Regions from separate parts of the Microbacterium sp. PI-1 genome, predicted to be linked through region 2. Evidence: predicted binding sites of a transcription regulator. Region 2 holds the regulator's gene; the other holds the start of a gene.

Region 1 (3,383 bases), on a different contig from region 2:
TTCGGCTTCGGGCTCTCATTGATCACCATGTTCCGGGGGGAGCCGGTCTGGCTCGCCGACCGCCTCTCGGCGCAGGGCACGACGGACAGGTGCCTGATCGTCGACGCGGGCGGACCCATGGCGTGCGTACCGTTCGAGACGGCGGTGGAAGGAGGGCTCGCCACGCAGGTCGTCGACGACGACACGCGCGACGGCAGGGCGACGATCACGGCGCTCGAGCTGAGGTTCACGGGGCAGCAGAACGCGTATCTGGTGGTCGCCGAGGGCGTGCCCGTCGCCACCGTCCCGCCGGGCGAGTCGTTCTTCGTCGAGGCGCCACCCGGAGACCCGATCGAGATCGCACCGCCGGGGGCGGGAACCGGCAGCTGAAAACGGATCAGCTCGCGGCGGAGACCCGGTCGGCGAGGATCGCCACGCGTCGATCGCCGATGCGGGCGAGGATCAGCGTCGCCTCCTGGTCTCCCCGCAGCGTGAGCTTCTTGCGGAAGGCCGCCGGGTCGACGTCGACCCCACGCTTCTTGATCTCGAGTCGGCCGATGCCGTGCGCCTTCAGCGCTGTGCTGATCGCCTTGGGGTTCGCCGGCATCGTCTCGCGCACGCGGAAGGACTGCACGAAGGGGCTCGTCAGCGCCGAATCGGAGGTCAGGTAGGCGATGTGCTCGTCGAGCATCCCGGCGTCGAGGCTCCTGGCCACATCGCCGATCAGACGCGCACGGATGACGGCACCGTCGGGTTCGTGCAGGAAGGCGCCGAGCTCACGCACCGGCTCATCGACGGCATCTGCGGGTGCGGTGAGCTCGTGAGACCGGTCGTCGCGGATCACCAGGGCCGCGCGGCGAACCCCCTCACGGGCGAGGGCGCCGCTCCACACCACGAGCTCGACGACACTGCCGTCGGCACTCACCCACTGCGACTCCGCGTCGGCGGGCAGCGCATCTCGGTCGTGCGCGGGGCCGAGCTTGATGCCCGTGGACACGCGGCGTGCGACGTCGAACGCCCAGTCGAGGGAGGGGGAGTAGTCGTCGGCCGACACGCGCCGCGTCTCCCCGTGACCGGAGGTGCGTCGGGCGGGATCCATCCAGATCGCCCGGTCGTCGGCGGCGGGCATCGTCTCGAAGGCGTCTTCGGCGGTGTCATGGCGCACCACTGCGCCGTCACCGAACGGCGCGAGGTTGTAGGCGGCGATCGCGGCGGTGACCTCATCGGCGTCGACCGCCAGCACGTCGAGCCCGGCGCCGGTGAAAGCCAGCGCGTCGCCGCCGATCCCGCAGCCGAGGTCGGCGACAGCCGTGAATCCCGCGCTGCGGATCCGCTGCGCGTGGCGAGCGGCGACTCCGAGCCTGGTGGCCTGCTCCAGGCCCGCCCGGGTGAACAGCATGCGTCCGGCGAACGGTCCGAACTTGGCGGCAGCCTTGGATCGCAGGTGAGCCTGTCCGACGACCGCGGAGACCAGGTCGGGGGAGTGACCGGCGGCGCGCAGCCTCGAGACCGCGCGAGCGACGTCGACACTCGATCCGACCGTCCCGACCGCGTCGAGGAGTTCGAGACCGGCGGGGGTCAGCAGGGCGCGCAGCTCGGACATCTCCACGCCCTCAGCCTAATTCCCCGCCACGCGCGGAGCCGTGTCGAGCGGGTGTGCTGGCACTCGCATTGCGTGAGTGCCAGCACACCGCCTACACTGGCATTAGCACTCTCGGGTTGAGAGTGCGAACAAGTCTTTCGTGTCAGCGTCAAGAAAGAAGAGGTAGACCGTGTCGGTTTCCATCAAGCCGCTCGAGGACCGGATCGTCATCAAGCAGGTCGAGGCCGAGCAGACCACCGCGAGTGGCCTGGTCATCCCCGACACCGCCAAGGAGAAGCCCCAGGAGGGCGAGGTCGTGGCGGTCGGCCCCGGCCGTATCGATGACAACGGCAACCGTGTTCCGATCGACGTCGCCGTCGGCGACCGCGTGCTCTACAGCAAGTACGGCGGCACCGAGGTGAAGTTCGGTGCAGACGAGTTCCTCGTCCTGTCCGCTCGCGACGTCCTGGCGGTCGTCGTCCGCTGATCTGCGGAACCTGATCCGGCCCCTCCGAGGGGCAGGGTCGAGGTCCTCGAAGGGGCCCGGATGCTTCGGCATCCGGGCCCCTTCTGCATTCCCGGCGCTAGTGTTGTGCGGTGACCCCTGAGACGACCCGCGCCACCCGGACCGCGGGGGTCGCGTACGCCGGAGCCGCCTACCTGCTTTGGGGCGTGCTTCCGCTCTACTTCCTCCTGCTCGCACCGACCGGGCCGTGGGAGGTCGTCGCCTGGCGGGTGCTGCTGTCGTTCGTGTTCTGCCTCCTGCTGCTCACCGTCACCCGCGGGTGGGCCGCGTTCCGAGCGATCCTCCGGCAGCCCCGCCTGCTCGGCTGGACGGCGCTCGCCGGGCTCCTGATCTACGTCAACTGGCAGGTGTTCCTGATCGGAACCCTCAGCGACAACGTGATCGAGACGAGCCTGGGCTACTTCATCAATCCGATCACCACGGTGCTGCTCGGGGTCTTCGTCTTGAAGGAACGCATCCGCCGGCTGCAGTGGGCCGCGATCGCCATCGCCGCGATCGCCGTCGTCGTGATCATCGTGGCCTACCGTGCCTTCCCGTGGATCGCGCTCTCGCTGACCGCATCCTTCGGTATCTACGGACTCATCAAGAAGAAGATCGGTCCGGCGGTCGATGCCGTCAGCGGGCTCACCCTCGAGTCGTTCTGGCTGATCCCGATCGCCGTCGCGCAGCTGATCGTGGTGTCGATGACGCCGGCGGGCATCACGATGGGCGCGAACGGAGGGGTGCACGCTCTGCTGCTGGCGCTCGCGGGAGTCGCGACGGCGGTACCGCTGCTGTTGTTCGCCGCGGGAACCCGGCGGATCAACCTCACGGTGATCGGCATGATCCAGTTCATCACCCCGGTGATGCAGTTCCTCATCGGCGCCGTCGTCCTGAAAGAGCCGATGCCGCCGGAGCGCTGGGCGGGATTCATCCTCGTCTGGATCGCCATCGCCGTGTTCCTCGTCGATCTGCTGCTCGCCGGGCGCCGCGGCCGTCGGATCGCTGCGACCGAACTCGTCTGAACCCGGGTCTCTTCTCCGCCCGAACCCGGTCTCGGATCGTTAACGCACCGAGATACTTGCGATCCCTGCACGCGGGTATCACGGCCTAGTGTTAGAGCACCCGCCTGTGGTCACAATCCACGTTCAGTTACGCAAGGGAGCATCATGAACGCACTGAAGGGCTCGCGCACCGCGAAGGTCTTCGCCGGGATCGCTTTGATCAGCGCATCCGCCATCGTCGTCGCCGGCTGCAGCAGCACGCCGAACGCCGAGCCGAGCGAGGGTGGTGAGAAGCCGGCCGTCGATCTGACGC
Region 2 (3,383 bases):
ACCGTATCGAACACCCGCGTGCGACGCTCGGAGCCGTACACGGGCCAGCCCGGATCTCCGCCGCTCACGAACCCGACCCAGGCTGTGTTCATCTCGGTCGCGAGTGTGCCCGGTGCCGCGGTGCCGGCGAGTCGGCGCGCCTCCTCATCTTCGAGCCGGTCGAACACGAAGCCGAGTTCGAGCGCATGCGCCGCTCGGAGGTCTCGAATGGGACTGGGCCACGCGAATTCGTAGACGTGCGTGCTCTCGGGGCGTGCGGATGCCACACGGCTCAGCGGTGCGCGCAGCATCATGTCGGTGACGAGTTGCCCGAAGACCTCTCCCGTGTTCGCTCCGGGGAAAGCGGACCGGTACTCGGACACCGCGCGGCGCGGGATGCGCGAGAGGACACGTGCGGCCTGCAGCTTGAACTCGCCGATGCCGGCGAGCGCCTCGGGCGGGAACCACAATCGGTACTCGTCGGTGTTGCTGCCGATGAGCAGCGGCGTGTCGATCTCGCCGAGGACCTCGTGTGGGGACCGCGGAAGGCTGTCCGGATCGATCGCGATCTGGAAGCCGGGTGCGCCGCCGAGCGGAGACGAGCCTGCGGACTGTTCTCTCCTCGCGTCGAGGAGCTGCGCGGGCGAGAGCGCGGCGAACGAGTCCCGATCGGCGCGGACCCCGAGGCGCTTCGCGAGCTGCGCCGTCACACGTCCCGCCTTCTTCGGGGTCTGCGCCTGGAGCGGGCCCGACTCGATGATCGCGCGACTGATGAGAGCGCGTGAATCGTCTCGGGCGAGCAAGGCCGCGACGATCGCGCCGCCCGCCGATTCCCCCATCGCCGTGATCTGCGACGGATCCCCGCCGAACGCCGAGATCTCGCGGTGCACCCACTCCACGGCCGCGGCGGCGTCGCGCAGACCGAGATTGCGGGGGGCGCCGTCGAGGACGGAGAAGCCCTCGGAACCCAGACGGTAGTTGATGGAGACGAAGACGATGCCCGCCCTGGCGAACACCGCCCCGTCGTAGAGCGGCAGCGCGGCGGTGCCCCGCTCGAGCGCTCCGCCATGGATCCACAGCAGCACGGGGGCATCGGACGCGTCGGTCGGAGCCCACACGTTCGCGGTCAGGATGTCGTCACCGTCGAGGATCACCGACCCCAGCAGCTCGCCGATCGGACCCGCGTACGGCACCTGCGGTGAGGTCGGGCCGATGCGGGTGGCGTCGCGGATGCCGGACCAGGCATCGACCGGCTGGGGGGCGCGGAATCGGTTCGCCCCGAACGGCGCCTGCGCATAGGGAATGCCGAGGTAGCGGACGACCCCGCCCTCCTCGGTGCCGCGGACGATGCCGCGCGACAGGGTGGCCTGGGCTGAGGTGGTCATGAGCGTCATCCTAGGGTTGTGCGTCTGCAGTACGGAGATCACCGAGCTGTACGGGGTAGGATTGGCACTCTGAACGTCCGAGTGCCAGCGGAAGGGAAGGCGATGGTCACAGAGCGAGGACTCCAGGTTCTCCGCGCGATCGTGCAGGACTACGTCGAGACCCACGAACCCGTCGGCAGCCGTTCCATCGTGGACCGCCACTCCTTCGGGGTCTCCGCGGCGACCATCCGCAACGACATGGCGCTGCTCGAAGACGAAGAACTCATCACGGCGCCGCACACGTCTTCGGGGCGGGTGCCCACCGACAAGGGCTATCGCGTCTTCGTGAATCATCTCGCGCAGCTGCGACCGCTCTCCTCGGCGCAGCGGTCCGCCATCGAGTCGTTCCTCGGCGAGCCGGCCGACCTCGACGACCTCATGGTGCGCACGGTCCGGGTGCTGACCCAGCTCACCGGCCAGGTCGCACTCGCGCAGTACCCCTCGTTCGCCCGCGCACACGTCACGCACGTGGAGCTCGTCGCGCTGGCGCCCAATCGGCTCCTGATCGTCCTCGTCACCGACGCCGGGGGAGTGTCGCAGCGTGTGGCCATGCTGCCGGAGGCGATCGACGAGGCCGAGATGGCGGTGCTGCGGGCGCGCCTGTCCGCGCTGATCACGGGGCAGGGCATCGGGGAGGCATCCGATCGGCTTCAGGGGCTGCTCGCGGCGGATGAAGTGGCCAAGGATCGCGTGCTGCGCTCGATCGCCGGTGTCGTGATGGATGAACTCGGCGGGTTCCGGCAGGAGCGTCTGGTGATGGCGGGTGCCGCCACCCTCGCACGTCGAGAACAGGACTTCCGTGGAAGCATCCATCCGCTTCTCGAAGCGATCGAGGAGCAGGTGACGCTGCTGCGGCTGATGAGCGAGATGGTGACCGACGAGCACGGACTCGCGGCCAGCATCGGCACGGAGAACGCGCCGTTCGGCCTCGGTGAGGCATCGATCGTCGCCAGCAACTACGCCGCCCCCAGCGGTACGGCGCGAGTCGGCGTCATGGGGCCGACGCGCATGGACTACCCGAGCAACCTCGCCGCAGCACGGGCCGTAGCCCGCTACCTGTCGCGGATGCTCGACGAAGACGAGGCCGGCCGCTAACGCGGCCGCCGAGAGAACACACGCAGAAAGGCGATTGTGGCGGACCACTATGAGGTTCTCGGGGTGTCCCGGGACGCTTCCACCGACGAGATCAAGAAGGCGTATCGACGTCTTGCGCGACAGCTGCACCCGGATGTGAATCCCGGTGAAGACGCAGCGGAGCGCTTCAAGCTCGTCACCCACGCGTACGACGTCCTCAGCGATGACGACTCGCGTCGCCGCTACGACATGGGCGGCGGGGACGGCGCTGCCGGCAACTTCGGCGGCTTCGGCGGCTTCGGGGACATCTTCGAGACGTTCTTCGGCGCGTCGCAGGGCGGTGGACGCGGCGCGCGTCCGCGTTCGCGTCGGGAGCGCGGGCAGGACGCACTCGTGCGGGTGTCCCTCGACCTGGGCGATGTGGTGTTCGGCGCGCATCGCGACATCGAGGTCGATACGGCCGTGCTGTGCGAGACCTGTCAGGGGTCCTGCTGCCAGGAGGGCACCTCGCCCGTCACGTGCGACATCTGCGGTGGCTCGGGGCACGTGCAGCGACAGGTGCGGAGCCTCCTCGGCAACGTCGTGACCTCCCAGCCGTGCGGCACCTGCGAGGGGTACGGCACCACCATCCCGCATCCGTGCGGCACCTGCGGCGGGCAGGGACGCGTGCGCTCGCGTCGGACGGTCTCCCTCGACATCCCGGCCGGCGTCGAGACCGGACTCCGCCTCCAGCTCCCCGGTTCCGGGGAGGTCGGCAAGGCGGGCGGTCCGAACGGAGATCTGTACGTCGAGGTGACGGTCAACGCCCACCCGGCGTTCAGCCGTGACGGCGATGACCTGCTCGCGACGCTCGAAGTGTCGATGACCGACGCGATCCTCGGCACCGAGACCACGATCCAGGGACTG

The links. Region 2 encodes HrcA, which represses chaperone genes, less so after heat shock. Its sites were predicted from a motif close to TTNGCACTCGNNNNNNNCGAGTGCNAA; they were not measured.
Region 1: the regulator HrcA is predicted to act here: its motif matches at 1,639-1,665, upstream of groES (co-chaperone GroES).

What each region holds. Positions count from the first base shown of each region.
Region 1 covers NZ_SJYZ01000011.1:107,396-110,778, reverse strand. Annotated here, with positions in the region: gene E0W80_RS11205 (hypothetical protein) at 1-369, shown strand, start outside; gene E0W80_RS11200 (class I SAM-dependent methyltransferase) at 377-1,588, opposite strand; gene groES (co-chaperone GroES) at 1,752-2,048, shown strand; gene rarD (EamA family transporter RarD) at 2,159-3,091, shown strand; gene E0W80_RS11185 (ABC transporter substrate-binding protein) at 3,236-3,383, shown strand, end outside.
Region 2 covers NZ_SJYZ01000002.1:147,264-150,646, reverse strand. Annotated here, with positions in the region: gene E0W80_RS02665 (carboxylesterase family protein) at 1-1,364, opposite strand, end outside; gene hrcA (heat-inducible transcriptional repressor HrcA) at 1,467-2,498, shown strand; gene dnaJ (molecular chaperone DnaJ) at 2,535-3,383, shown strand, end outside.